One region of the Embleya sp. NPDC059237 genome, then DNA from elsewhere that is predicted to be linked to it. Evidence: riboswitches for the same ligand, from Rfam matches in the RefSeq annotation. Region 1 holds a riboswitch; each other region holds the start of a gene.

What was found. Region 1 has a riboswitch for cyclic di-AMP ahead of ACFXKZ_RS09730 (transglycosylase family protein). Riboswitches for the same ligand answer to the same signal wherever they lie in the genome.
Region 2: it holds a riboswitch for cyclic di-AMP, as region 1 does, so the genes downstream of both, ACFXKZ_RS27325 (transglycosylase family protein) here and ACFXKZ_RS09730 (transglycosylase family protein) in region 1, are expected to answer to the same signal.
Region 3: it holds a riboswitch for cyclic di-AMP, as region 1 does, so the genes downstream of both, ACFXKZ_RS39855 (transglycosylase family protein) here and ACFXKZ_RS09730 (transglycosylase family protein) in region 1, are expected to answer to the same signal.
Region 4: it holds a riboswitch for cyclic di-AMP, as region 1 does, so the genes downstream of both, ACFXKZ_RS26575 (NlpC/P60 family protein) here and ACFXKZ_RS09730 (transglycosylase family protein) in region 1, are expected to answer to the same signal.

What each region holds. Positions count from the first base shown of each region.
Region 1 is NZ_JBHZAE010000002.1:671,284-678,544, forward strand. It holds gene ACFXKZ_RS09710 (SDR family NAD(P)-dependent oxidoreductase) at 1-313, shown strand, start outside; gene ACFXKZ_RS09715 (threonine aldolase family protein) at 295-1,362, shown strand; gene ACFXKZ_RS09720 (carotenoid oxygenase family protein) at 1,585-2,949, shown strand; gene ACFXKZ_RS09725 (hypothetical protein) at 3,037-3,786, shown strand; gene ACFXKZ_RS09730 (transglycosylase family protein) at 3,946-4,671, opposite strand; cyclic di-AMP (ydaO/yuaA leader) riboswitch at 4,672-4,859, opposite strand; gene ACFXKZ_RS09735 (EthD family reductase) at 5,056-5,391, opposite strand; gene ACFXKZ_RS09740 (phosphoenolpyruvate hydrolase family protein) at 5,468-6,331, opposite strand; gene ACFXKZ_RS09745 (Tm-1-like ATP-binding domain-containing protein) at 6,333-7,261, opposite strand, start outside.
Region 2 is NZ_JBHZAE010000009.1:142,516-149,776, forward strand. It holds gene ACFXKZ_RS27320 (glycerophosphodiester phosphodiesterase family protein) at 141-1,202, shown strand; gene ACFXKZ_RS27325 (transglycosylase family protein) at 1,390-2,604, opposite strand; cyclic di-AMP (ydaO/yuaA leader) riboswitch at 2,672-2,909, opposite strand; gene ACFXKZ_RS27330 ((Fe-S)-binding protein) at 3,932-5,083, opposite strand; gene ACFXKZ_RS27335 (FAD-binding oxidoreductase) at 5,080-6,465, opposite strand; gene ACFXKZ_RS27340 (SDR family NAD(P)-dependent oxidoreductase) at 6,749-7,261, opposite strand, start outside.
Region 3 is NZ_JBHZAE010000018.1:31,099-38,359, forward strand. It holds gene ACFXKZ_RS39850 (PIG-L family deacetylase) at 1-599, shown strand, start outside; gene ACFXKZ_RS39855 (transglycosylase family protein) at 882-2,231, opposite strand; cyclic di-AMP (ydaO/yuaA leader) riboswitch at 2,236-2,457, opposite strand; gene galE (UDP-glucose 4-epimerase GalE) at 2,977-3,945, opposite strand; gene ACFXKZ_RS39865 (cell wall-binding repeat-containing protein) at 4,092-6,044, opposite strand; gene rfbC (dTDP-4-dehydrorhamnose 3,5-epimerase) at 6,315-6,923, opposite strand; gene rfbA (glucose-1-phosphate thymidylyltransferase RfbA) at 7,046-7,261, opposite strand, start outside.
Region 4 is NZ_JBHZAE010000008.1:387,705-394,965, reverse strand. It holds gene ACFXKZ_RS26590 (MFS transporter) at 1-1,339, shown strand, start outside; gene ACFXKZ_RS26585 (MFS transporter) at 1,404-2,762, opposite strand; gene ACFXKZ_RS26580 (winged helix-turn-helix transcriptional regulator) at 2,968-3,435, shown strand; cyclic di-AMP (ydaO/yuaA leader) riboswitch at 3,912-4,050, shown strand; gene ACFXKZ_RS26575 (NlpC/P60 family protein) at 4,059-5,153, shown strand; gene ACFXKZ_RS26570 (DUF72 domain-containing protein) at 5,330-6,199, shown strand; tRNA gene ACFXKZ_RS26565 (tRNA-Lys) at 6,532-6,604, shown strand; gene ACFXKZ_RS26560 (MFS transporter) at 6,911-7,261, opposite strand, start outside.

The sequences.
Region 1 (7,261 bases):
GCGCGGTCGGTTCGTACTGATCTCCGCCGCCGCGGCCGGACAGCCGACCCAGGGCAACGCGGGTTACGCCGCCGCCAAGGCCGCGGCGGAGACCTGGACCCTCGCGCTCGCCGACGCGTTCACCGACACCGAGGCGGCGGCCACGATCCTGGTGGTCAAGGCGCTCGTCAACGACGAGATGCGCGAGGCCCGACCCAACGCAAAGTTCGCCGGATTCACCGACGTCGCCGATCTCGCCGCCGAGATCGCGGGTCTGTGGAACACCCCGGCCATCGACCTGAACGGGAAACGACTGTGCCTGAACGTCCCCTGACCCCGCGTCACGACCCCGACGCGCGCGGTTTCGCCAGCGACAACTACGCGGGCATACATCCCGAGGTGTTGGCCGCGATCGGCACGGCCAACGGTGGACACCAGATCTCCTACGGCGAGGACGTCTACACCGAGCACCTGACCGAGGTCTTCCGCGCCCACTTCGGCGAACGCGCGGAGGTGTTCCCGGTGTTCAACGGCACCGGGGCCAACGTGGTCGGCCTGCAGTCGATGACCGACCGCTGGGACTCGGTGATCTGCGCGGCCACCGCGCACATCAACGTGGACGAGTGCGGCGCGCCGGAGAAGGTGGCGGGCCTGAAGCTGCTCTCCGTGGCCACCCCCGACGGCAAGCTCACCCCCGAACTCGTGGATACGCATGCGTGGGGTTGGGGCGACGAACACCGGGCCCAGCCGCGGGTGGTCTCATTCGCCGAGAGCACCGAACTGGGCACGGTCTACACGGTGGACGAGATCGCCGCGTTGGTCGCGCACGCGCACGACCACGGCATGCTCGCCCACCTGGACGGCTCGCGCCTGGCCAACGCCGCCGCCGCGCTGGACGTGCCGCTGCGCGCGCTGAGCACGGACGTGGGCGTGGACGTGTTGTCCTTCGGCGGCACCAAAAGCGGCCTGATGTTCGGCGAGGCCGTGGTCGTGCTCAACCCGGACGCGGCGCGCGGCATCAAGTATCTGCGCAAGGCGGCGATGCAACTCGCGTCCAAGATGCGGTTCGTGTCGGTGCAGTTCGAGGCGCTGCTGTCCGGCGATCTGTGGCTGCGCAACGCGCGGCACGCGAACGCGATGGCGGCGCTGCTCGCCGAGAAGGTCGCCGACCTGGACGGGGTGACGCTGTCTCGGATGCCGCAGGCCAACGCGGTGTTCGCGGTGCTGCCGGCGGATGTCACCGAGCGGATGCAGAAGCGGTTCCGTTTCTACACCTGGGACGAGTCGATCGGCGAGGTGCGCTGGATGACGGCGTTCGATACCACCGAGGCGGACATCGAGGCCTTCGCGACCGCGCTCGCCGAGGAGTTGGGCGCGCGCTAGCCGAACGGGCGCACGGCGGTGGGCGGGTCGGGGCGGGTACCCCGGCCCGCCTTCGCGTAGTGCCGGGGCTTTGTCGCATCGACCTCGAAGTGGTGCCGGTTTCCGGCCGGTTGCGGACTTCTTTCGGGGCGCACGGGTCGGCGAGGGCTCGTTCACATCGGGTGCCGAATCGGCGGCGGCAGGTGCTACAGTCACCGACCCAGGTGATCGGAGCGCGCCGTCGTGGACCTGCGAAAGCCCTATCTCGCCGAGCACTTCGCGCCTGTCGCCGACGAGATCGACCGGCGCGACCTGAAGGTTCGGGGCATGCTTCCGCCGGAGCTGAACGGTCGCTACATCCGCAACGGGCACAACCCGCGACCCGGTGACGTGCCGTCGCACTGGTTCCGGGGCAGCGGCATGCTGCACGGCATCCGGCTGCGGGCCGGCCGGGCCGAGTGGTACCGCAACCGGTGGGTGCGCACCCCCGCGTGGAACGGCGCGCCGTATGTGCGCGCGGACGGCAGCGTCGACCTGACCGCGAGCATCGCCGGCACGCACATCGTCGAACACGCCGGTCGGCTGCTCGCGCTCCAGGAGGCCAACCTCCCGTTCGAGGTGACCCGCGAGTTGGACACGGTCGGCCCGTACGACTTCGCCGGCGGGCTGACCACCGCGATGACCGCGCATCCCAAAACCGATCCGGGCACCGGCGAACTGCACTTCTTCGGCTACTCGCCGACCCCGCCGTATCTGACGTACCACGTCGCGTCGCCCCGAGGGCGGATCATCCGCAGCGAGGTGATCTGCGGCGCGGGACCCTCGCTGATGCACGACTTCGGGCTGACGCGACGCCATGTGGTCTGGCTCGACCTGCCGGTGGTGTTCAACCCGGCCGAGTCCTCCGGTGTGCCCTACCGCTGGAGCGAGTCCTACGCGCCCCGGATCGGCGTGATGCCGCGCACCGGCCCGGCCGTGCCGACCTGGTTCGAGGTGTCTCCGGGGATGGTGCTGCATGTGGCCAACGCGTACGAGGACGCGCGCGGTCGGATCGTGCTGGAGGCACCGAGGTTCGATCGGGCCGCGTGGGAGACGAGTTGGCGGTGGTGGGTGGGTGCGCCCGGCTACCCCGAATCACCCGTGGTCGGCGCGATCTCGCACCGATGGATCCTGGACCCGGCCTCGGGCGTCGCGGGCGAGCAGGCACTGGACTCGCTGGTCGTCGAGTTCCCCACGATCGACGCCCGCGCGGTGGGCCGGCCGCACCGATTCGGCTACGCGTCGGCCTTTCCCGGGGCGGGGCTGCGCGAGTACGCGATCGTCAAGTACGACCGGGTGAGCGGGGAGCGGTGGATCGCCGGGCAGGGGCGCGACCGTATGCCCGGCGAGGCGGTGTTCGTGCCGGCCGAGGGCGGCACCGCCGAGGACGACGGCTACCTGCTCACCGTGATCAGTGATCTGGCCCGGAATGCCTCGGAGTTGCTGGTACTGGACGCGCGCAGGATCACCGCGCAGCCGATCGCGGCCGTCGAATTGCCGCGCCGGGTGCCGGCCGGGATCCACGGTTCGTGGATCCCCGACCCCGACGGATCGGTTGCCGACGGCTGAACCCGATCACGGTGATCTCCGTGCTCTACAGTCCGAGCAGCGTGCTCGGGTGGGCCGGGCACCGGGTGGGGTGGGAGTGCGATTCGGGTGGGTGCGACCAGGCTGCTTGCGGTTCTGCTGTTCGTCGGCACGACGGCGTTGGGCATCGTGCTGTACTTCGTCGAGGACACGTCACTGGCGGATCTGCTCTCGCTCGGGGCGGGGGCGGTGTGTCTGTTCTGGCTGATCCTGGTGCTCACCGCGCCGTGGAACCTGTACTTCCGGGCCCAGCGGGTGATCACGGAGATCGCGATCAGCCGGGAGCGGGGCCTGGCCGTACCGGAGGGGCGTGACGTCGAGGCCCGGCGGATCGCCCGCCGACTGCTCTACGGCGCGATCGGCGCACACGTGCTCTCCGCCGCCGTGATCGCGCTGATCACCTGGATCTCCGGTGGCGTGGTGGGCTACTGGTTCGCCGGGTTCTACCTGCTCAGCACCCTGTTTCGACCCGGTCAGGCGTATGCGGAGCACCTGTCCCAGCGGCTGCGCACCATGCTGCGCGAGGTGACCCACCCCCGCGACGACGTGCTCGCGGTCAGCCAGGACGTCACGGCGCTCAAGGCCAAGGTCGAGGCCCTGGAGACCCGCACCAAGGAGTTGCTGGAGAGCATCGAGCAGCTCAAGGAGACGACGGTCTTCGGGGCGGCCGACACCACCAAGCGCTTCCAGGAGGCGGACCGCAAGGTGGACGCCCTCGGCCGCCGCTTCGAGGACACCATCAGCCAGTTGACGGACAACCAGGAAGTCATCTCCGGCATCAAGGCGTTCCTGCGGCTTTTGCGCACCGAGCAGAGCTGACCGGGCCGTTCGGCCTACTCGCGTCCGGTGCTCACCGCCAACGCCATCTCGCGCATGTCCGGATCGGGATGGGCGCGTGCAACGGCCCGGCCGGGCCTGGTCGAACGCGCGTGGGCCCCGCCGAATGTCTCGGCGGGGCCCACGTGGTGAGGGTATGGATCAGACGGCGAGCTTGGTGCCCACGGCGATCACGTTCGGGTTGTCGCCGAGGACGCCGGCGTTGGCCGTGTGCAGGGCCTTGTAGCCGCCCTTGACACCGAACTTGGCCGCGATCGCGGACAGCGTGTCACCGGACTTGACGGTGTAGGTGCCGGAGCCCGACGCCCGCTCGGTCGCGGCCGACTTCGGCGCGTCCTGCTTGGCAACATCCTGCTTGGGCTGCACGTTGAGCTTCGGCGCATTGCCGGTCGCGGGCTTGGCCTCGGACGTCGGCGCGGCCTTCGGCTCGACCGCGGACTTGGTCTTGCCGGTGGTCGAGGACTCGGCCGTGGCGTTGGCGTCGCCGCCCTTGCCCAGACCGGCCTTCACGGAGCAGACCGGCCAGGCGCCGGGGCCCTGGCTCGCCAGGACCCGCTCGGCGACGGCGATCTGCTGCGCCTTGGAGGCCTGCGCCGCGCTGGCCGCGTACTGGCTGCCGCCGAACGCGTTCCAGGTGCTCGGGGTGAACTGCAGACCGCCGGAGAAGCCGTTGCCCGTGTTGATGCTCCAGTTTCCGGTGCTCTCGCACTGGGCGACCGCGTCCCAGGTGGACGAAGTCGCGGCGTTCGCGCTGCCCGCCATGCCCACGAGGGGAAGGACGAGACCCGCACCGGCGGCGACGGCGATGCCGGCGCGACGGCCACGAGAGAGCGAACGAACCGGAGCGGTGATGGCACGGAAGGTCATTGATTACCTCGTCGGGCGCCTACGAAGTTAGCTGTCGGGTTCGGACGATTGGCCCGGCCTCGCCTGTCACAGGCATGGCTTCACCCCAGGCATCGGCAGTGCCGATGTCGGCTCACTTGGTTCCCCCGCTCCTGCCGCCAGTCGATATCGACTGCTTCCCTCGGACGGCGGCAGGATTCGGCGTACCGCCCGGGGAGTCCGCTTGTGCGAACAACCACGAAGCTACGCACCGGTTCGCCGGGTTGGCAAACATTTCGGATGGTTTGTGACGTCCCCCATAGGGAGGAATAACACCTATTTGCCCGATTTGTCGCCGTCTTTGCAGGTCACGGCTCCGGCGTACACGGTGCGCGGCCGCGTGGTCACGCGTGCTTCAGCGACGGGCTATTCCGTCGCGGGCAGCTCTACCGGAACCACTACCCGCTCCTCGTCCCAGAGGAACGTCGCGCCGCCGGTCGCGAAATTGGGCACATCGGCCACCGTGGCCCGCCCCTCGGGCGAATCCAGCACCGCCTCGAGTTCCGCGCGCGAGGGCGCGTACAGCGCGACCACCAGGTAATAGGGCGGCTTCGCACCGGACGGATCCGGTTCGCACTTGCCGATGGTCCAGCCGGTCAGTCCCGGCATGGTGCGGGCCAGCGGGACGTGCTTGTCCCAGTAATAGGAGTCGAACGCCGCCGGGTCTTCAGGGTGGCCGTAGAGCACGGTCAACTTGTACATGCCGGGTCCTCACGCTCGTGGTTGTCGGACGGACGGACGTGCGCGTGCGCCACGCATCTGCTGCCGGGCGCGTTGGTTACGGATGTGCCGGAGTGTCGCCCGCCGTGGCGGTGCCCCCACTCGGGGTGATGCTCTTGAACGCCCGCGCCTGCTCGGTGATGGCCACCTCGGTCGGCAGGCGCTCCATGCTGGAGGCGCCGAAGAAGCCGACCACGCCGGTGGTGTGGGCCAAGACGTACGCCGCGTCCTCGGGTTCGGCGATCGGCCCGCCGTGGCACAGCACCAGCACGTCGGGGTTGACCTCCGCCGCCGCGTCGCGCATCTCCTGCACCCGCTCCACCGCCTGGTCGAGGGTGACCGCGGTGGTCGCGCCGATGCTGCCCTTGGTGGTCAGCCCCAGGTGCGGGACCAGCACGTCGGCGCCGGCCGCCGCCATCGCGCGGGCCTGCTCGGGATCGAAGACGTACGGCGCCGTGAGCAGGCCGCGCTCCGCCGCCAGCCGGATCATCTCCACCTCCAGGTCGTAGCCCATCCCGGTCTCCTCCAGGTTCTGCCGGAAGACACCGTCGAACAGGCCGACCGTCGGGAAGTTCTGCACTCCCGCGAAGCCCATGGCCGCGAGTCGGTCCAGGAAGTGCGGCATGATCCGGAACGGATCGGTGCCGCACACCCCCGCGAGGACCGGGGTACTGCGCACCACCGGCAGCACCTCGCCCGCCATCTCCACCACGATCGCGTTGGCGTCGCCGTACGGCAGCAGTCCCGCCAACGAACCCCGGCCGGCCATGCGATAGCGGCCCGAGTTGTAGATGATGATCAGGTCCACACCCCCGGCCTCGGCGCACTTGGCGGACAATCCGGTGCCCGCGCCTGCGCCGATCACGACGCCGCCCTGCTCGACCGTCGTGCGCAGTCGGCCCCGCGCCTCGCGTCCGTTCATCTCAGTCCACGTGTCCCTTCGTGATCAATTCGTGCAATCGATCCGCCGCCGCCTTGGCGAACGCCGGATCGTTGATGTCCGTCGCGACCTCGCGCACCTCGACGGCGGTCCCGTCGAGGCCGGCGCGCAGCGCGTCGAACAACGCCGTATCGGCGTCGGAATCGTAGAAGGGTCCGCCCTCGACGTCGATCGCGGAGACTCCGCGCAGCGGCAGGTACAGCGCGGTGGGCCCGGTCGCGTCGATCAGTTTGGCCGCGATCCGCCGTCCCAGTTCGGCGTTTTCGGCCGGTGTGGTGCGCATCAGTGTCACGGTCGGGTTGTGCACGTACAACAGCCGGTCCTCGAAACGCGGCGGAACGGTGTCGCGGGGGCCGAAGTTGACCATGTCCAGCGCGCCCACGCTGACCACCTGCGGCAATCCCATCCGCCCGGCCGCGGTCAGCCGCTGCGGGCCCGCGCTGAGCACCCCGCCGACCAGGTCGTCGGCCAGCTCGGTGGTGGTCAGATCGAGGACCCCGGCCAGGAAGCCGCCCTCGGCCAGGTTCTCCATCGACCGGCCGCCGGCCCCGGTGGCGTGGAACACCAGTACCTCGTAGCCCAGTTCGTTGAGCCGCTCGCGCGCCGCGTCCACCGCCGGGGTGGTCACGCCGAACTGGGTCGCGGCCACCAGCGGTCGGCCCTCGCCGGTCACCCCGGCGACCGCCGCGCGGTCCTCGGCGTAGCCGCCGGCCATGCCCGCGATCGCGTCCGCCGCGTTGCCCAGGATGCGTTCGGAGAGCCGGTTGATCCCGGCGATGTCCACGACGCTGTACATCATCGTCACGTCCACCGCGCCGACGTACGGCGACACGTCGCCCGCCGCCATCGTGGACACCAGCAGCTTGGGCACGCCCACCGGCAGCGCGCGCATCGCGTGGGACGCGATCGCCG
Region 2 (7,261 bases), on a different contig from region 1:
TCCGGTGGCGTGATTCGCTGCTTCTTCGCTTCTTCTTCGCCTGGGCGCCACGAGCCGCCTCCCCGCGCATCATGTGGTGCGGGACAGGGTGTGGGCGTCGACGGTCGAGTGTCGTCGAACGGAGCGAGAAGGAGACGTCCATGTCCGGATGGAAGACCGTCACGGCCGCGATCCTGGCCGGGGCGGCGGTCGTTGCCGCGCCGGGAGTGGCCGCCGCGGCGGACCGCCACGGAAATCACCACAGGGCCTTCGACCTACAGGCGCACCGCGGCGGTCTGGGCCTGACCGTGGAGAGCACCATCGCGTCCTTCGCCAAGGGCCTGGACCTGGGGGTCTCCACCCTCGAACTGGACGTCCAGATCACCGAGGACGGCCGGGCCGTGGTCACCCACGACCGCAAGATCGACGGCCGCAAGTGTGCCGACACCGGACCCGTGCGGGCCGGTGACCCGGAGTTCCCCTACGTCGGGAAGTATGTCAACACGCTTACCCTCGACCAGGTTCGTACCCTCGACTGCGGGTCGCGGCAGTTCCCGGGCTTCCCCGGCCAGACCACCTCGCCCGGCGCCCGAATGCCGCTGCTCACCGAGGTGTTCGACCTGGTCAACCGGCGGCACGCACGCGGCGTGAAGCTCAACGTGGAGACCAAGGTCGAGGCGGGCGCGCCGAACGAGACGGCGCCGCGCGAGCAGTTCGTGCAGACGGTGGCCCGCGAGGTGCGCCGGGCCGGGCTGTTGCGCCAGGTCACCATCCAAAGCTTCGACTGGGGCTCGCTGATGAGGATGCGTCAGGTCGAACCCCGGCTGCCGCTGGTTGCGTTGACCAACTACGACTTCCTCCAGGTCGGCAAGCCCGGCGCCTCGCCCTGGCTGGGCGGCCTGGACATCGACGACTTCGGCGGCGACCCGCTGCGGGCGATCAAGTCGTTCGGCGCGACGTCGTTCTCGCCGGTGCACGGCTTTCCGCAGGACGGCAAGGTGGGCGACCCGAACTACCGTCCCTACGTGACCCGGGCGATGGTCGAGGAGGCACACCGACTGGGCATCAAGGTGGTGCCGTGGACCATCGACGACCCGGCGACCATGGCGAAGTTGATGGACGACGGCGTGGACGGGCTGATCACCGATTACCCCGACCGGTTGCGGGAGCTGATGGCGGCGCGAGGGCTGCCGCTGCCGAAGCGCTATCTCGCGCGGGGCTGACGCGGGGGAAGCGCTGCCGGGTGCGCGGTGGGCGTGGCGGATGGTGCTCGCTCGGGCGGGCGGTGCCCGCTCCGGCGGACAGTGCGCACTCGGCCGGACCCGCCCGCGCGGTGGGCATGGAACAGGGCCGGGCCCGTCGACGCGTGGTCGACGGGCCCGGCCCTGGAACTTCCCGGTTGTGCTCGGATCAGAGGTTGACGCCGTGCGCGCGCAGGTAGGTGACGGGGTTGATGCCGCTGCCGTAGTTCGGGGTGGTGCGGATCTCGAAGTGCAGGTGCGGACCGGTCACGTTGCCGGTCGCGCCCGAGAGGCCGATCTGCTGGCCGGTGCTCACCGTCTGGCCGGCGCGGACGCCGATGCTGGACAGGTGGGCGTACTGCGAGTACTTGCCGTCCGCGTGCTTGATGACGACCTCGTTGCCGTAGGCGCCACCGTTGCCGGCGCTGACCACGGTGCCCGAGGTGATGGCCTTGACGGAGGTGCCGGTGCCGACCACGAAGTCCTGGCCGGTGTGGCTGCCGCTGGACCACATGGAGCCACCGGTGCCGAACGCGGTGCCCAGGGCACCGTTCACCGGGGCGACGTAGCCCGAGGAGTTGACGGCGGTGCTGCCGGCCTTGGCCGAGGAGTCCTTGGCCACGACGGGGGCCTTCTCCTTGGTCACGGGCTTCGGGGCGACCTTGACCGACACGGAGGGCTGGGCCTCGGTCTTGGTCTCGACCTTGGCCTCGGCCTTCGGCGCGACCTCGGTCTTCGTGGCGGCCGCGGCCTTGCCGGAGAGCGAGAGCTTCTGGCCGACCAGGATCAGGTTCGGGTTGCCGCCGATGACGGACTTGTTGTCGGCGTACAGCTTGTGCCAGCCGCCCTCGACGTCCTTGGCCGCGGCGATCTTGGACAGGGTGTCGCCCTTGACCACGGAGTAGGTGGTGGTCGTGGCCTTGGTTTCGGCGGCCGGGACGACCTCGATCTTCGGGGCCTTCGGGGCCGGCGCGGACTCGACCGGCTTCTCGGCGACCTTGGGGGCGACCTTGACGGTGGCCTTGGTCGAGCCCGACTTGGCGTTGGGGGAGACGGCCGGAGCGGCGCCGCCACGGGTCAGGCCCGCGGGGCCCGAGGTGTTCGGCCACGCGCCGGGGCCCTGTACGGCGAGGACCTTCTCCGCGATGGCGATCTGCTGGTCCTTGGTGGCCAGGTCCGCACGCGGGGCGTACTGCTGACCGCCGAACTCGTTCCAGGTGCTCTGCGTGAACTGCAGGCCACCGTAGAAACCGTTGCCGGTGTTGATGTGCCAGTTGCCCGAGCTCTCGCCCATGGCGACCTTGTCCCAGACGGAGACCGGGGCGGCGGTGGCGGAGGTGGCGAAGCCGGTGATCAGCGGGGCGGCGACGATGGCGCCGGCCATGCCGAGGGTGAGCGCGAGGCGCGCGTTCTTGGGCTTGCGGGCAGGGGTGATGAACGACTGCACGAAGATTTTCCTTCTCCCACGCCTACGAAGTGAGCTGTCGGATTCGGGCTGGAGAGTCTCGCCCGGCCGGCGTCGACTCCTCGGGTATCGAGGAGGCGGGCACGGCTTCACCCCAAGCCGTCGTTATCGGATGTCCGCGACATGCGGACGCCCGGGACGGCATTCCACTTGGTTCCCCCGCTCCTGCCTTTCGGGTTTCGTACCGTGGCCTCTCCGGCGGCAGGATTCGGCGAACCGGGAGACACATTCCGCCGAACACCGGACCGGTGCGGCGAAGCACCAAGCTACGCATACACCCGACTCGGATCCAAACATCACGTTTCGCCGAAACCGAAGATTCGGGTCGGAAGGGTGGAATTACGGGACCGAAAGTCCCGAAGCGTCCACGCATTGTGTCCGGGACCTTCAGCGGGGAGTGAGGTCGGAATTGCGGGGAGTGAGAATCGTGAAAATTCGGTTCACGGTGCGTGCGAGTTCCTGACAATCGGTGCGCGGGATGTGACGTGCGCCACGGGATTTGTCGGAAACGACGGTCTCGGGATGGTGGAAAACGGGTCGAAACGGCGCCCGACCTGCCCATTTGTGGGATGCGGCGAGGGTGAAGGTGCGCGTGTGGCGGTGTCGGCGCCGGCCGGGTGGCGCCGTTCGAACCGGGTGGCGTGGCGGCGACTCTCTGTCCGATCCGCCATGAATTGGGTGATTTGCTCGTATACGAACTGCGGATGTTCGTGTCGGGCGGCGCCCGCCGGGCTCCTCACCCACTGAGCGTCGGCCGACGACCGATTCGGGCAGCGGCTGTCCCGCACCGGCGGCCCGATCCGCAGGCGCGGGTGCGGTCAGGGGTACGACCACGAACCGGGCCGGCCGGATGACGAAGCCGCGGCGTCGGTGGGGCCCGGGACCGTGCCGGTCCGGGCAGGAAGTGAACACGAGGGACGCGGCCATCTCACGCGGTCCCCGGCGATGTTCCGACGACTGGGAATGCGAGCCGGCGCGGACCGCGTGCAGGGCCTCGTCGAGGCCGCGGCGAAGGCGGGGAGCGACGCGTCGGTCCGAGAACCGCGCCTCACGGGCTGACGAGCCCCTGGAGCACCTGGAACGCGACGGCGACGACCAGCGCGTTGTAGAAGTAGGCGATGACGGTGTGAACGAGCACGATCCGCTGCATTCGCACACCGGGTCGGGTTCGGCGTATGCGGCTCCCCCCGTGTGGAGCCGCATACGCCGAACCCGGCCCGAGACGCCGGTGTCGGGTCCGTCGTGGTCAGGGCGTCCGGGCGCCGCCGTGGGGTGTGGTGAGGAATTCGGCGAGGTGTACCGCGCGTACGCGCGACTTGCGGCGCCGCAGGCCGGTGCGGAGTTGGCGCAGGCAGCCCGGGTTGACCGCGACCACGACGTCGGCGCCACTGGCCTCGATCGCGTCCAGCTTGCGGTCAAGGATGCGGCGGGATTCGATCGGGCGCAGGAGGGAGTAGGTGCCGGCCGCGCCGCAGCAGTCGCCGGCGCCCGGGGTTTCCACGAAGTCGGCCACTGCGGAAAGGACTTCGCGCGGTTCGCGCCAGACGCCGAGGCCGTTGCGCAGGTGGCAGGAGTCCTGGAGGGTGACCCTGACCCGGCGGCCGGCCACCCGGCGTTCGGGGAGGGCCGAGACGTCGACCACCTCGGACAATTCGGCGACCCGGTCGCGGCCGATGACGTCGGCCAGGTGCGCGGCGCATCCGCCGGAGGTGGTGACGATCCGGCCGGGGAGTCGTTCGCCGAGGCGGCGGGCGAGGGCACGGCCCTTGGTCGATTCGCCGTTGTGCGCGTGCAGCGCTCCGCAGCAGCCCTGGTCGTCGGGCACCTTCAGGCCGGGCAGGAGGGTGCGGGCCGCGCGGGAGACCTTCGGGAACATGGCGCGTTCGAAGCAGCCGAGCATGAGGGAGGCACCGGTGCCGGCGGGTGGCGTGGGTTGTGCGGGCTGTGCGGGCCGAGTGGGTGGTTTCGGGCTCCGGGGTGTGGCCGGACGGGTTGCCCTGTCGGGGCTGCTGCGCCCGGCCGGCAGGACGAAGCGGCCCCAGCCCATCGCGCGGACCACCGGCGGCAGGCTCACCACGATCGTCAACAGCCGGGCCAGTGGCGGTCGGTGTTTGCCCCGCCACTGGTGCTCGCGCCACTGTTCCAACAAGGAGCCGTACGGGACGCCCGCCGGGCAGACCGGTTCGCAGGCGCGGCAGCCCAGACACGCGGAGGACTGTTCCAGCAGGCTCGGGTCGTCGGCGTCCAGGCGGCCGGTCTCCAGCGCGCGCATCAGGTTGATCCGGCCGCGCGGCGACGAAGCCTCGTCGCCGGTGGCGGCGTAGGTCGGACACGCGGGCAGGCAGAAGCCGCAGGAGATGCAGCGGGAGAGTTCCTCGGGGTCGAACACACCGGTCATGAGCCGAGCTTTCCGGGATTGAGGATGCGGGCGGGATCGAAGGCGGTCTTGATCCGGCTGAGCAATTGCAGCTGTTCGTCGCCGAGTTGGGCGCGCAGGTGCGGCAACTTGGCGGCGCCTACCCCGTGTTCGCCGGTGATCGTGCCGCCGAGTTCGATCGCGGTGCGGAAGATGTCGTCGAAGGCGGCGTGCGCGCGCTCGATCGATTCGGTGTCGTTCGGGTCGGCCACCACGCAGGTGGGGTGGAGGTTGCCGTCGCCGGCGTGGCCGAAGGTGGCGATGGTGACGGTGTGCCCGGCCGCGATGGCGTCGATCCGGTCGACCATCTCGGCGATCCTGGGGCGCGGCACGGTGGCGTCCTCGAGGATGGTCAGCGCGCCGAGTCGGGACAGCGCGGGCAGCGAACATCGGCGAGCGGTCAGCAGTGCCTCGGCGCCGGCCACGTCCTCGGCCAGGGTCCATTCCGTGGCGCCGGCCGCGTCGCACAACTCGGCCATGCGGTTCAGGTCGCGGCGGACCGCGTCGGACGTACCGTCGTCGCCGAACAGGAGCAGCGCCCCGGCGTCCCGACGCAGGCCGAGGTCGGCGAAGTCCTCGACCGCGTTGACGCAGCTCCGGTCCAGGAATTCCAGGGTGGCCGGGACGATGCCGGCGGAGAGGATGTCGGCGACCGCGCGGCCGGCGTGGGACAGGTCGGGGAAGTAGGCGATCCCGGTGCCTGTGTCGGCGGGGGCGGGCAGCAGGGCCATGGTGATCTCGGTGATCACGGCGAGGGTGCCCTCGGAGCCGGTGAGCAGGCGGGTCAGGTCGTAGCCGGCCACGTCCTTCCAGAGCCGGCCGCCGGTGCGGATCACCTCGCCGGTGGGCAGTACCGCTTCCAGGCCGAGTACGTAGTTGCGGGTGACGCCGTACTTGAGGCCGCGCAGTCCGCCCGCGCAGGTGGCCACGTTGCCGCCGACGGTGGAGACCGTGCGGCTGCCCGGGTCGGGCGGGAAGAGCAGGCCGTGCGCGGTCGCGGCGTCGGCCAGGGCGGCGGTGGTCACGCCGGGTTCGACCACGGCGAGCAGTTCGTCGGGGCTGATCTCGCGGATGCGGTTCATGCGTGTGGTGACCAGGACGATGCCGCCGTTCAGGGCCACGGTGGCCGCGCACAGGTTGGAGCCGGCGCCCCGGGGGACGACCGGCACGCGGTGCTCGGTCGCCAGGCGCAGTACGGCGGCGACCTCGGCGGTGTCGGCCGGGAAGACCACGGCGTCCGGGAGCCGGTCGAACAGGGGGGTGGCGTCGCGGGCGTACGGCACGAGGTCGCCGGTGGTGTGGCGGACGTGTTCGGCGCCGACGATCGCGCTCAGGCGGTCGATCAGGTCCATGGACAGGGGCATGTTCCGTGGGTCTCCCTCGGGCGGGTGGCCGTCGCGATGGTGTGGGTTCGCGGCCGACGGCGGTGGTCGCGTCGGCAGTGTGGGTCCGGCGCGTCGGCCTGCGGCCCATTCGTTCTCAAACGCCGCACGGGCTGAGATGTGCTGCGGATCTGGCTGAGATGGTTGCGGACCGGATGGGGCTGGGGTCCGGGCCGGGGTGAACTGCGGTTCGGGGTGGGGTGGTTGCGATTTCGACACGGCTGGGACGCGGGCCGAATGGAGGTGGGTGGGGGCCTGGTCGGTGCTACATGACTGCCAATTGGCCGCCGTCTATGACCAGTTCGGTGCCGTGGATGAAGGCTGCGTCCTCCGAGGCCAGGAACGCGTAGGCGGCGGCTACGTCTTCGGGGCGGCCGGCGCGGGCCAGGGGGATTCGGGTGGTGATGTAGGTGGATTCGAAGTCGGGGTCTGTCATTGCGCCTGCGATCGAGGCGTTGAGTGGTGTACGGATGTATCCGGGGCACAGGGTGTTCACCCGGATCCCGTACCGGCCCAGTTCCACCGCCATCGTCTTGCCGAGCAGGAGGACACCTCCTTTGGAGGCGTTGTAGTGCGCGTAGTCCTCCTCACCCGCGATCCCGTTCGTGGACGACATGTTGACGATCACCCCACCGCCGCCGCGTTCGACCATGTGCCGGCCGACCGCCTGGCCGACCAGGAACATGCCGCGCAGGTTGACCGCGAGCATGCGGTCGAAATGTTCGGGGGTGATCTCCAGGAAGGGTTCGCGCCAGGCGATGCCGGCGTTGTTCGCGAG
Region 3 (7,261 bases), on a different contig from region 1:
TGTTCGCGCGCGATCGGGCCAAGGGCATCGGCACGCGGTACCTGCCCGCCGGGAGCACGGTGTGGTCGCCGTGGCGCGACCTCGGCGGCGCCGAGATCGTCGAGGGCCCGACCGCGGTCACCCGCCCCGACGGCCGGGTCACCGTGTTCGGCACGGCCCGCGAGGGCATCCGCGCCTGGGACGTGGTCGGCGACCGGCCCGGCTCGCCGCGCACGATCGCGGCGGATCACCCGGTCGGGCCGCCCGCCGCGTCGGTGGGCGCCGACGGCCGGGTCACGGTCGGCTACCGGCGGGCCGGGACGGCGGAGATCGCGGGCACGACCGAGGCCGGTCCCGACACGTGGGTGCCCACGGCCACGCGCACGGCCGGGGCCGGCTACGAGCCGCTGTGGCAACTGCCCCGCCCCGACGGCACGCTGCTCACCTCGACCCGGGACGCCGAGGGCCGCCCGGTGGTGCTCGGCGCGACCCCCACGCCGCTCGTGCTCGACGACCGCCCGACCCCGAACGGCCCGACCACCACCCTCGACGGCGCGGGCCGACCGCTCGCCCTGTGGCTCGACCCGACCGCCACCCTTCACACGGCCCGCCTGCCCTGAACCCCCGGCACCCCAACCCCCGGCACCCCAACCCCCGGCACCCCAACCCCCGGCACCCGAACCTCGGCGCCTGAACCTCCGGCACTCGAACCCCCGCGCCTGAACCCCCGGCACCCGAACCTCGGCGCCGGAGTCGTCCTACGCCCCGGGACTGCCATCCACCCGCCCCGCGCGTCCCCCTGCCCCCGCCGCCGCCCGCCCCGCGCCCGCGCGGCCCGCACACGCGAACGGCGGGCGCCCCCCGAAGGGGACGCCCGCCGTTCGGCGCGGGAGTGCGGTGGATCAGACGTTCACGCCGTGGCTGCGCAGCCACGTCATCGGGTTGACCGCGGAGCCGTAGTTCGGCGTGGTGCGGACCTCGAAGTGCAGGTGCGGGCCGGTGACGTTGCCGGTCGCGCCGGAGAGCGCGATCTTCTGGCCGGTCTGCACCTTCATCCCGGCCTTGACCGAGATCGAGGACAGGTGCGCGTACTGGGTGTACTTGCCGTCCGCGTGGCGGATCACGACCTCGTTGCCGTACGCGCCGCCCCAGCCGGCCGAGACGACCGTGCCGGAGGTGACCGCGCGCACCGTGGTGCCGGTCGAGACGGCGAAGTCCTGGCCGGTGTGGTGGCCGCTGGACCAGCGCGACCCGCCCGAGCCGAAGCTCGCGGTCAAGGTGGCGCCGGAGACCGGGGCGACATACGAACCGGAGGCCTGCTCGGAGCCCTTGGCCGGGGAGTCGGCCTTGGTGCTCTCGGTCTTGACCGTGGTCTTCGGCGCGGCGGCCGGCTTGACCTCGGTCTTGGCCTCGGCCTTGGGCGTCTCCGCCTTCGGCGCCTCGGCCTTGGGCTCGTCCTTGGTTTCGGTCTTGGTCTCGGCGGCCGGCGCGGCCTTGCCGTCGACCTTCAGCTGCTGGCCCGGGAAGATCAGGTCCGGGTTCTCGCCGACCACGCTCTTGTTGGCCTCGTACAGCTTCGGCCAACCGCCGGGCACGTTCCGGGCGTTCGCGATCTGCGACAGCGTGTCGCCGGCGACCACGACGTAGGAGTCGCCGGCCGCGTCCGTCTTGGCGGTCGTCTCGGCCTTGGGCGCCTCGGTCTTGGGAGTCTCGTCCTTGGGCGCCTCGGTCTTCGGCGCCTCGCTCTTGACCTCGATCTTCGGCTTGGCAGTCTCGGTCTTCGGCGCCGGCTTGGCGCTCTCCGTCTTCGGGGCCGTCTTCGGCGCGGTCTTGCCACCCGCCGAGCCCGTGTCGAGGTCCGGAGCGGCACCGCCGCGGGTCAGGCCCGCCTTGACGGAGCAGACCGGCCAGGCGCCGGGGCCCTGGCTCTTGAGCACCTTCTCGGCGATCGCGATCTGCTGGCTCTTGGTCGCCTGGTCGGCGCGGGCGGCGTACTGCGAGCCGCCGAACTCGTTCCAGGTGCTCTGGGTGAACTGGAGGCCGCCGTAGAAGCCATTACCGGTGTTGATCTTCCAGTTGCCCGTGCTCTCGCACTGGGCGACCTTGTCCCAGGTGCTCACGGACGCGGCCTGAGCCGTGCCCGCCCCGATGATCGGCATGGCGACGCCGACACCGGCGACGCCGGCCGCGGCGATCAGACGCGTGGTCCTGCTGGTGCTGCGACGGCGATGACGCCCGGTTCCGGACAGCATGGCTGGATCCTCTCCCACGCCTACGAGGTGAGCTGTCGGATTCGGGCCGGAGATCGATAGCCCGGCCACGTCCCGAAGAACGTGGCTTCACCCCAAGCCGTTCACGGCCGCCGACCGTCTCGATCGGTGCCGTGTGCGGCGGTTCACCTGTGGTTCCCCCGCTCCTGTCGTGTGGTGCTCGTCAGCCTCCCGAACGGCCGGCGACAGGATTCGGCGTACCGGCGATCGGGGTCCGTGTGGGATACGGACGGATCGAACGCTAAGCAGGCCCCGCCGAAGATCACAAGTCTGTGTCGGATAGAAGCCGATTATCCGTTTTGCGGTTGAGCGCAATGTAGATGATCCCTTACGGAAAGGACCGTAGTTGGCGTTCCGTGGTGGATTCGGCCGGATCGGGTGACAGAGAACCTTGATCGAGCCTCATATGGATCACCCGAAAATGATCACCGAAGTCCCGTTCGTCACAGGCGCATCGCGCGTCTCGGGCCCGGAATCGCGCCATTACCCATCGGCGCACCCGTCTGCACTCGGAGCCGGAGTGATTCGGCCCACAGGACAAAAGCCCCAAGTCCGATTCATCCCGGCGCACTTCACCCCACGCACTCCCCGCGACGCCGACTCGCCGGCCGGCGTCGCATCGAGGCGTTCGGAGCACACGAAAGCACTCGGGGTGATTCGGGAGCACAGGACGCGCGGCACACGTTCGGCCGGCCCGGCGTTCACCACGTGGCGCGTCCCGCGCCCGTCACCCGCGCCGCGCCCGCCACCCGGTCCACGCGCTCTCCACCATGTCGGAGACGTCCAGGCGAGCCTTCCAGCCCAGTTCGGCCGCGATCCGCTCGGCGCTCGCGACCACCCGGGCCGGGTCGCCGGCGCGCCGGGGCAGCGTCTGGGGCGCGAACTCGCGCAAACCGGTGACCTCGCGGATGAGTTCGACCATCTCGCGGACCGAGGTGCCCCGACCGCGGCCGACGTTGAGCACCAGGCGGGTGTCCGGGTCGGCGGCGAGCCGGCGGGCGGCGGCCACGTGCGCCTCGGCCAGGTCCACCACGTGGATGAAGTCGCGCACACAGGTGCCGTCGGGGGTGTCGTAGTCGTCCCCGTAGATCACCGGTGCGCGGCCGGCCGTCAACTTCTCCAGCACCATCGGCACGAGGTTGGACACACCCGCGTCCGCGAGCTCCGGCGCGCCGGCGCCCGCGACGTTGAAGTAGCGCAGGCAGGCGTAGGAGATCCCGTGCGCCCGCGCGGTGGCCGCGATCAGCCACTCGCCGACCAGCTTGCTCTCGCCGTACGGGTTGATCGGCAGACACGGGGTGTCCTCGTCGACCAGGTCCACGTCGGGCATGCCGTACACGGCGGCGCTGGAGGAGAACACGATCCGGGGCACCTCGGCCGCGACCATCGCCGCGAGCAGCGTGCGCAGACCCTCCACGTTCTCCTCGTAGTAGTAGAGGGGACGCGCGACCGACTCGGGCACCCGCTTCTTGCCCGCGATGTGCACCACGCCGTCGAAGATGTGCGCGCCGAACAGCTCGTCGAGCAGCGCCCGGTCCAGCACGGAGCCGATCACCACCGGGATCGTGTCCGGCACCAGCTCGCGGACCCCGGAGGAGAGGTCGTCGACCACGACGACCTCGTCCCCGGCCGCGACGAGCCCGCGTACGACATGCGTTCCGATGTATCCGGCACCGCCGGTGACAAGCCACTTCATGTCGAGACCCTAACCGGATGGACCGCTTCGGGGGCGTTTCGCCCGTGCCTCACCGCCGCCGGGACGGGCCGAGGGCCCCCGACGGGACATGTCGTGTCCCGCCGAGGGCCCTCGGTGTGTCGCGGTGTTGCCGTGGTGTCGTGCGGTCAGCGCTTGGTGTGCCGCTCGACGTCCGAACCGGCCTGCGGACCGGTGCCGCTCGCCGGGCCGTTCACGGCCGGGCTGCCGGGCTTGTCCGCCGGCGCGGCGCGCAGCGCCTTGCCCGCGGGCGGCTCGACGCCGTTGTACATCGGTACGTAGGTGTACTGACCGGGGAGCCCGATCTGGTTGCCGGCCTGGTCCACGATCGGCGCGTTGAGCGCCGACTCGCCGCCGACCAGGACCACGGAGGAGAGCGAGGCGCCGTTGTCGTAGAGGTACCAGGAGCTGGCCGGAGCCAGGCTGTCCTCGTCGGTGAGCAGGATGGGGCCGAGCCCGGCCATCATCGCGCCGCCGGTGAGGGCGTCCTGCCAGGTCATGGTGGTGGCCAGACCCACGGTGCGCGGGGCGGCGAACCAGAACCGGCCGAGCTTGGCCGCGGTGTCGGCCGCGGTGTTCCCGGCGACCGCGTAGTACTCCGCGCCGTCCGGCCAGGACGGCAGGTTCGCCGACAGCAGCGCGCGGTCGGCCGGCCCGCCGACGGTGATCACGTTCGTGGTGGCGGGGTTGATCGCGTTCAGGTAGGACTCGGTCACGGCGGGCATGTTGTCGCCCGCGCTGTAGACGACCACGCTGTCCTTGGTGCCGCCGGCCGCGGCACCCGCCGAGAGGCCGTCGTAGTAGTCCTCACCGGTGACCACGAACACGTTCTTCGGGGCCGGGTTGGTCTCGCGGGCGATCGCGATCCCGGTGTCGTACATGGTGGCACCGGCAAGCCGCTTGGGCGTGAAGCCCCACTGCCGCAGATCGTCCTCGTAGTTGGTGCTCAGCGCGTTGATCCCGCCGAGGATGTAGACGTTGGAGCCGGGACGCAGGGTGCGCGTCAGCTCCTCGTACAGACTGCCCGGTCCGCCCCAACTGCCGAGCAGCAGCGGACCGTTCTTGGCGCCCGCGAGGGCAGCGCCGGACAGGCCGTCGTAGAAGTAGTCCGTCCGGCTGATGACCGCCGAGTCGGCCTGCCGCAGCCCCGAGGAGGTGTCGCCGACCGAGGCCCACTTGAACTTCGAGTTGGCGATCGCGGTGTCGTGGGCGGTGTCGCCCCAGACCCGATAGACGCCCTCCTTGCGCAGGGGCTGCCACGAGGCCTGCCAGAAGTTCGCGGCGACCCGCTTCGCGTTGTCGCCGTTCTTGTCCATCACCCAGGTGTCGCTGCCCTTGCCGTAGGCGATCCTGGTACCCGACGGGGAGAAGCTGGGCAGCGAGACGGAGGCGTCGGTGTCGGCGCTGAGCTGCTTGGGCTGACCACCGGTCGTGTCGACGCTGTACAACCGGCCCGTGTTGGCCACGACGCGGACGAAGACGACCGTCTTGCCGTCGGGTGAGATGTCGGGAGCGCCCGCGTCGTCGGCGATCTTGGCGGTCGCGCCGTTCGTCGCGTTGTACGACCAGACCGAGGTGTCCGTGCCGCACCCGCGCTGGAAGACGTACATCCACTGCGAGTTCGCCGACACGTAGCGGTCGCAGGAGGCTTGCCCCTCGAACGCCGGCACCGGGGTGCCGTTGCCGTCCGAGAGCACCCGATACGCCTTGGGCGCGGAGCCGTTGAGGGACGCGGTGAAGTGGATGTAGCGCCCGTCGGGCGAGAACCGAGGCATCACGACCTGCTGGACGGAGGCCCCGGTGAGTTCGATCGGGTGGGCCCCACCGACCCGGGCGACCTGGAGCCGGTCGCCTCGGACGAACGTCACGTGACTGCCGTCGGGCGAGTACGACGGGAACAGGCCGTCACCGAGCCCGAGATCGACCGAGGTGCCGTCGACCCGACGGGCCTCGAGGTGATTCGTGGATGTCGTGGTGCCGGCGATGACGCCGTCCCCACCGCTGAGCGCGGCCTGGGCGGACGTCGGTACCAGCGCCACCAGCATGCCGCCGGCGAGCGCGCTCGCCGACAGCAGTGCCATGGAACCGCGGAGCGTGCGGATCTTCAAAAAAGGTCCTCCCGAGGAGGGTGATCCGACATCTCCACGCGGGTACTTCCGGCGGGGACACGAGTTCCGCGCGTGGTGTGGTCGAGTCGGATCACCAACGATGGAACGACGAATCCGGGCCGGGTACCCCCCCCGCGGCATCGGGTCGTCGTCGCGCAGACACTATCGCCGCGCGACGACACCCACCAGACGTTTAGACGGGGCCCCGACGCCCACCTCTGCGCGCTCCCACCGGGAGGGCGACTACGGGGAAACCTCGCCCAACGACTCGGTGAATCGGCGGCATTGCTCGTAGTCGGGCAGCAACCCGTCGCGCAGGGCCTCGGCCAGCGTGGGCGCGGCCAGATCCCGCTCGGACAATTGCGCGGCGCCCACCGTCGGCCAGGCGATGGCCAGGTCCGGGTCGAGCGGGTGCACGGCGTGCTCACGCGTGGGCGCGTAGGTCTCCGAGCACAGGTAGCTGAGCGTCGCGTCGTCGGTCAACGCGCAGAAGCCGTGTCCCAGGCCCTCGGAGATGTACACCGCCTGCCGCTCGGTGTCGTCCAGCCGGACGCCCTCCCAGGTGCCGAACGTCGGCGAGCCCACGCGCAGGTCGACCACCACGTCCAGGACCGCGCCGCGCACGCAGGTCACGTACTTCGCCTGCCCCGGGGGCACGTCCGCGAAGTGGATCCCGCGCACCACGTCGCGCGCCGACACCGACATGTTGGCCTGCGCGAGCCGGAGGGGGTGTCCCACCTCCTCGGACAGCAGATCGAAGCGGTACCACTCCATGAACATGCCGCGAGCGTCCCCGTGTTGCCGGAAGTTGATCTCCCAGGCGCCCTCGATCGAGAGGGGGCGGAACTTCATCTGTCGTGTCCTTGTCCGGCGGACCCGGGCGGCCGGGTCCGGATGGGTTGACATGGGTGGAGCATGAAGGCAATGCCGTGGTCGTCGGCGACCCGCGTCGAACCGAGCCGAGCGCCGGTGCCTCAGGCGGGGTCCGGCAGCGGCGCGATGCCGCCGCCGTAGGCGAGCAGGTCGATCAGATACTTGCCGTAGCCGCTCTTGAGCAGCGGTTGCGCGAGCGCGGCCAACTGCGCGTCGTCGATGAAGCCGGCCCGCCAGGCCGCCTCCTCGATGCAGCCGATCTTGAGCCCCTGCCGCTCCTCGATGACCCGGACGAACTCCGCCGCGTGCACCAGCGA
Region 4 (7,261 bases), on a different contig from region 1:
GGTCTGGGTGGGCCAGGCCCTCTCCGGCGCGGGCGGCGCGGCCCTGCTCACCTCCAGCCTGGCGCTGATCAGCCACGCCTACCCCGACTTCCGGGCCCGGGCCAAGGCGATATCCGCGTGGGCCGCGTCCCTGGGCCTGGGTATGTCCCTGGGCCCGCTGGTGAGCGGGACGATCCTGGAACACGCCTCCTGGCGCTGGGTCTTCGCGCCGACGGTACTGATCTGCCTGATCGGCGCGGTGATTGCGGCGGCGCTCCTGGAGGACTCGCGCTCGGCGCACGGCCGGGCAATCGACGTCCCCGGTCAGCTCACCGCGATCGTGGCGATCTCCGGCCTGATCTACGGCGTGATCGAGGGCGGCACCAGCGGCTGGACGCACGGTCCGGTCCTGGCCGCGTTCGCGCTCGCGGTGCTGGGCCTGGTGGCGTTCGTGTGGGTCGAGCGCCGTTCGGCGACGCCGATGTTGTCGCTGGACCTGTTCTCCTCCCGGGCCTTCAGCGGCGCCGGCGTGGTGACCATGCTGACCATGTTCGGCCTGGTCGGGATCGTCTTCTCGCTCAGCCTGTTCTTCGGCAACGTCCAGCACCTGAGCGCCCTCGAGATCGCCTACCGCTTCCTGCTCGTCAACGGTCTCGGCGTGGTGTTCGGCCCGGTGGTCGGCCGGCTGGTCGGGCGGATCGCCCCGGGCCTGCTGCTGACCGGCGGCCTGGTGCTCACCGGGATCGGCATGCTGGCCCTGAACACGCTGGACAAGGACACCGGATTCGCCGCGCTGATCGCCCCGTTGGCGGTGATCGGTATCGGCTTCGCCTTCGTCATGACGCCGATCACCTCGATCGCGGTGAGCAGTGTCCCGCACCACCTGGCCGGCATGGCGAGCGCGGGCAACAACACGCTGCGCCAACTTGGCGGCGCGCTCGGCCCGGCGGTCCTGGGCGCGGTATTGACCAGCCGGATCAGCGCGGGACTGCCGGGGCACCTGGCCGACTCCGGGCTGGCCGACGCCGACCGCGAACACGTGCGCGCGGCCGTATCGGACGAGGGATTGTCGGCGGCCGGCCATCTGGGTCTGGCTCCCGAGCCCACGGGCAGGGCGCTCGGCGCGATCGGCGACAGTTTCGTGGACGCGATGCACGTCTGCATGACGATCGCGGGGGTGGGCATGTTCGCGGCCGCCGTGATCACGGTGCTGACGATCGGGGTGCGGCGGGCGAAGCCGCACGGGAGTACGGCCGTTCTGGCGTCGGGTCCGGGAACGTCGGGCCGGGTGCCGACACAGGGCTCCGCCGCGACGGTGGCGGCCGGTACCGGTTCGGGGGCGGGCTCGGGCGGGGCCTGAGTCCCGATTCGACGAAGCCGCTCGCGCATCGGCGAGCGGCTTCGTCGGCTGTGGGGCGACTCGGCTAGGCCGCCGCCCGTCGCCCGCGCAGTCCGAACACGGTCACCGCCGCGCCCAGCGCCACCCCGACCAGCGGCACGATGAGCGCCGTCCGGAAGCCGTCCAGCTCGGAGCCGCCCGCACCGGCCAGTACCGCGGTGACCGTCGACAGGCCCAGCGCCGCGCCGAACTGGAAGGCGGTGTACAGGAGTCCGCCGGCCAGGCCCTGTTCGTCCTCGTCGATACCGTCGGTCGCGGCGATGGTGAGCGGGCCGTACGCCAGCGCGAAGGCCAGACCGAGCAGCAGCATCGTCGGGAACATCGCCACGTAGGAGGTGTCGCCGTCGATCGACAGGAACAGCGCGTACGCCGCGGCGGCGGCCACCATCCCGCCGAGGATCACCCGCAGGTTCCCGAAGCGCTCCACCAGCCTCGGTGTCAGCGTCGGCGCGAGTACCGCGTCCGCCCCGACCGCGAGCAGCGCGAAACTGGTCTCCAGGGTCGACCAGCCGCGGATCTCCTGGAGGTAGAAGACCGCGATGAACTGGAAGCCGAAGAACGAGCCCGCGAACAACATCGCGCCCAGGTTCGCCCGGACCAGCGCGCCCGAGCGCAGGATGCCGAGGCGTACCAGCGGATTCGCCGCGCGTCGTTCGACGGCCACGAAGGCGAGCAGAAGGGCGAGCCCGCCCGCGAAGACCACGATCGTCCAGCCCGGGCCGTCGGCGGGGTGTTCGAGCCGGACCACGCCGTAGACCAGCAGCAACATCGAACCGGTCACGCTGATCGCCCCGACGAGGTCGAAGCCCCCGCCGGCCTCGGGCCGCTCGTCCCGGGGGATCAGCGCCGACGCCGCCGTCAGGATCACCGCGGCGAGCGCGACCGGTACGAAGAACACCAGCCGCCAGTCGATCGCCGTCAGCAGTCCGCCGATCACCAGGCCGAGCGAGAAGCCGCCCGCGGCGGTGCCCGCGTAGAAGAGCAGTGCCCGGTTGCGCTGCGGCCCCTCCGGGAAGCCGGTGGTGATGATGGACAGCCCGGCAGGGGTCATGAAGGCAGCCGAGGCGCCGGTCACGAAGCGGGCCACGATCAGCATCCAGCCCTCGGTGGCGAATCCGCCCAGGCCGGAGAAGACCAGGAAGACGCTCAGCCACAAGAGGAACATCCGCCGCCGGCCGAGCAGATCGGCGGTGCGGCCACCGAGGAGCATGAAGCCGGCGTAGGCGAGCACGTACGCGCTCATCACCCAGCTCACGCCACCGGTGGACATGCCAAGGTCCTCGCGGATGGTGGGCAGCGCGACGTTGAGCATCGCGATGTCGATGCCCTCGAGGAAGATCGCGCCGCAGAGGACGAGCAGCATGCCCCAGGCGCGGGGGCTCATGCGGCCGGCGGGGGTGTCGCCGGCGGCGGATTCGGGGGCGGATTCGGTGGCGCTGCCGGGTGCGGACGTGGATGTGGACATGCGACAGCCCCTCGGGACGCGGGTGGGTGGGATTGCGGTGGGATCGGGGCACCGGGGGTCGGTTCTTCGGACGAACCCGGTTCCCTCTTGTAACCGACCCCATCCTTCGGCAGCATCGACTTCCATGGAAGAAGGCACTTCGAAGGAACCGACCCCCTGCCCGAGTAACCAGGAGGACTACGACGCCCTTCAGTGGGACGTGCGCGAGGGGTGCGAGGTCCGGCAGATCCTCGACCGGGTCGCCGACAAGTGGTCGCTTCTGGTGATCGCGATCCTGGAGAGCCGTACGTTGCGCTTCACCGAGTTGCGGCGGGAGATCGACGGGATCAGCCAGCGCATGCTCACCGTGACGCTGCGCCAGCTCGAACGCGACGGCCTGGTGCGCCGCACGGTGTATCCGGTCGTGCCGCCTCGGGTGGACTACGCGCTCACCCCGATGGGGACCACGCTGCACACCACGATCCGCTCGCTGGTCACCTGGACCGAGGAACATCAGGAACGCATCGCCGAGGCGCGGGCGGAGTACGACGCGCGAGTGGGAGCGGAAGGCGATCTGGCGGTGGCGGCGGCGGGGCGGTCGGTGTCGGGGTAGTGGGCGCGGCGCCGGACCGGGGGTCGATTTTCGAATCCGGGTTCGGGGTCTGCCCACACCTGTTCGATGTCGCTCGATGTCGCGTATTCGCCTCGGATCGGCCGGGCCTCGCGAATGCCCGGTTCGAAAAGGACAGGCAAGCCGGGCGAAACAGCGGAGCCTGGCGCGTGGTAGCCCCGTAGGCGGCCCATTTCGCGGGTGCGGCGACGTTTGCGGAGGTCGGACGGCAGATCCTTGCCATCAATCGTTGCCAAATCGGCCCAAGATCGACTTTCGGGATTCCGAGTGCTTTTCCTGTGATACGACGACGGGTGAAACGGAACTCTTGGTAAAGTTTTGGCAATGCAGAGACCCGGAGTGAGGGTCGTGACACGCCTGTGACTATCGTTCTGCGATAGGCGAGCGGCTCCACGTCGGCCACCCGGTCGACACGTTCGCCTCCGCCGAATTCGGTGACGGGTTTCGGTGACGGTGGGCAACCGCGGTCGCCGCGACACGAAGCCGGAACCGGGGACCCTTCACAGTCCCTGGGGTGAATCGGTGCTCCGGCACCGTAGGGCGCCTTCTTCCGCCCGAACCCGTCAGCTAACCCGGTAGGCGGCCGAGGAAGGAGACCGCCGCCAGTGGCGTCCCAGCGTCGATCCGGGCAGCACCGCAAGCCCAAGCCCCGCACCGCCGTGCGTACCGCCGCGACCGTGGTCACGGCCGCCGCGACGATGACCGGTGTGATGACCTTCGCCGGCACCGCGAGCGCGGACCCCGCGCAGTCGTTCCAGCAGACCAAGGACCGCGTCAACCAGCTGCACAGCGAGGCGATCAAGGCCACCGAAGCCGCCAACGGCGTCGACGAGCAGATCACCAAGCAGCAGGGCACCGCGAACCAGACCCAGGCCCGGATCACCGAGGAACAGGCCGCGCTCAACACGCTGCGCGACCAGATCGGTGTCCTGGCGGCCAATCAGTACCGCAGCGGTGGTCTGCCGCCCTCGCTCTCGCTCGCGCTCAGCGGCGACCCCGAGGGATACCTGCAGAAGTCGCAGATGTTGTCCCAGCTCGACGGCCAGCAGGCCGCGAAGCTGAAGCAGATCGCGGCGCAGGCCCGAGTTCTCCAGCAGGACCGCACCGAGGCCTCCTCGCAGCTCGCGGAACTGGAGAAGCTGCGCACCGAGCTGAACCGGCACAAGGGCGAGATCCAGAACAAGCTCACCGAGGCACAGCGCCTGCTGAACACGCTCACCGCGCAGCAGCAGAAGGAAGTCCTCGACTCGAACGAGCACAAGAACGACGCGGGTTCGCGCACCGAGACCGACCGCAGCTCGCGCGACAAGACGGACCCGCCGCCGACGACGGGCAAGGACGTCCCCGTGTCCGGCCGGGCGGCGGCCGCGATCGCGTTCGCGCGGGCCCAGATCGGCAAGCCGTACGCGCCGCGAGGCGTGGGCCCCGACTCGTACGACTGCTCGGGCCTGACCCAGGCCTCGTGGCGAGCCGCCAACGTCTCGCTCAGCCGCACCACGTGGACCCAGGTCAACGACGGCCCGCGGATCTCCAAGGACGCGCTCAAGCCGGGCGACCTGGTGTTCTACTTCTCGGACAACTCGCACGTGGGCATGTACATCGGCAACGGCAAGATCATCCACGCCCCCCGCCCCGGCAAGAACGTGACCGAGGCCCCCTTGGACTCGATGCCGTTCTACGCGGCCGTCCGACCGGGCTAGACCCACCCGACCGCGCTACACCGACGATCGGTCCGGGAGGGGGCGAGCACCCCTCCCGGACCGATCGTCGTTGTCGGCGCTGCCGGTGCCTCGGGGCACGCGGTATCTCGGGTTGCCTTGCCTTGCCTTGCCGTGCCGTGCGGAAGGTTCCGGGAACCGGGGTAGGCGTGTGGGCCATGGATCGTATATCGGTGGGCACGTGCTCGTGGACCGACTCCGCCTTGGTCTCCAGTGGTTGGTATCCGGCCGAATGCCGGGACGCGGAACACCGACTTCGGCACTACGCCCGGCAGTTCCCGGTGGTCGAGGTGGACGCGACCTACTACGCGTTGCCCAGCACCCGCAACAGCCTGCTGTGGGTGGAACGTACGCCTGCCGGATTCACCTTCGACGTCAAGGCGTTCTCGCTGCTCACCGGGCATCCCACCAGGCCGGGTTCGTTGCTGGCGGAGTTGCGGTCGCTGCTGCCGCCACGGGTGCGCCCGGGCGCTGTCGACGATCGTCTGTCGGACGAGGTCTGGCAACGGTTCAGCGGGGCGCTGCTGCCGTTGCGCGAGGCAGGACGTCTCGGCACATTGCTCTTTCAGTTCCCGCCGTCCTTGGCGCCCGGTCCGGCTGCCACACGTTTCCTCCACGACTGCGTCGAGCGGGCGCAAGGGTGGCCGCTCGCCGTCGAGTTCCGGCATCCGCTCTGGTGGCAGGACGAACATCGCGCCGCGACGACGGCTCTCCTCGAACGCCTCGAAGTCGCCGCGGTGGCGGTCGACACGGTGCAGTCGCTGCCCACGTCCATCCCCCCGGTTGCCGTGGCCACCACGCCCGAACTGGCGGTGGTTCGCTTCCACGGCCGCAACCGGGCCTGGGGGAGTGGGTCGAAGGAAGAACGGTTCCGCCACACATATACGAGCGCGGAACTGGCCGAGTGGGTGCCCCGAGTGCGCATGCTGGCCCAAACCGTCGACCGGATACACGTGTTGTTCAACAATTGTTGTGCCGACGCAGCCGCCCGGGCAGCCGAAACAATGCGCGCCCTACTCGACGCGTAGGGACCCGGATCGTGTCGTCGAACGGCGGCGAGTCCGCCGGCCGATCGACGGGACCGACGGGACCGACGGGACCGACCGGACCGACCGGACCGACCGGACCGACCACGGACGGTAACGGTATGGCCATCGCCGAGGGCCCGACGGGAGGGTGAACGGCAGCCATGTGCGTCCATTTTGCACACTCCGACCGTTTCGCGGCGCCCCATGCTCCCGCCCGTACGAGTCCACATCCCCGCAGGTCACGGCGTGTCCGGGGATACTCGCAGCATGTTCGATCCGATACCGGTACTCTGCCGGTGGGCAAAAAGCGGATCACCGCCGGACGCCCGACGGGGCCGTTAGCTCAATTGGCAGAGCAGCGGACTTTTAATCCGCGGGTTCAGGGTTCGATCCCCTGACGGCCCACCGCTTCCACCCTCTCCAACCCTGGTCAACGGCCTGCGGGTCCCCAGGACGGATTCTGTGCCTCCCTGGGTACGTACACATTTTGTACATCCGACTCCACGCCGCGTTGCGCCACACGATTCGAGGTCGTGGCCTTCACTGGATGCGCCGAAGCGGGGGGGGGGGCCCCCCGGGGGCCCCCCCCCCCCGGGGGGGGCCCCCCCCCGGGGGGGGGGGGGGGCGGGGGGGGGGGGCCCGGCGGGGGGGGGGGCCCCCGGGGGGCCCCCCCGCCGCTCGTCTTCCGCCCGGAGCCTCGGTCCGGGAAGCTCAGACCAACACCTCCGACCTGCCTACCGCCTCACCCACCACACCCGAGCCCGCTCGCCGCCCCGGCAGCAGCTGCACCAGCGCCGCGACCACCGCGCAGAAGGCCGTCAGCAGCCAAAGCCCGTTCACGAACGCGTCCCCGAAGGTGTCCGCCGTCGGCGCGTCGCCCAGCGTGTCGTAGAAGACGATGCCCACCAGGGCCACCCCCAGCGCCCCGCCCACCTGCTGCGCCGTGGACAGCAGGCCCGCCGCCGAACCGGCATGCCGCGCCCCGATACCGGCCAGTACCGTCGCCGCCATCGGGCCCATCACCAGCCCCATCCCGAACCCGGTCAGCGCGAGCCCCGGGAT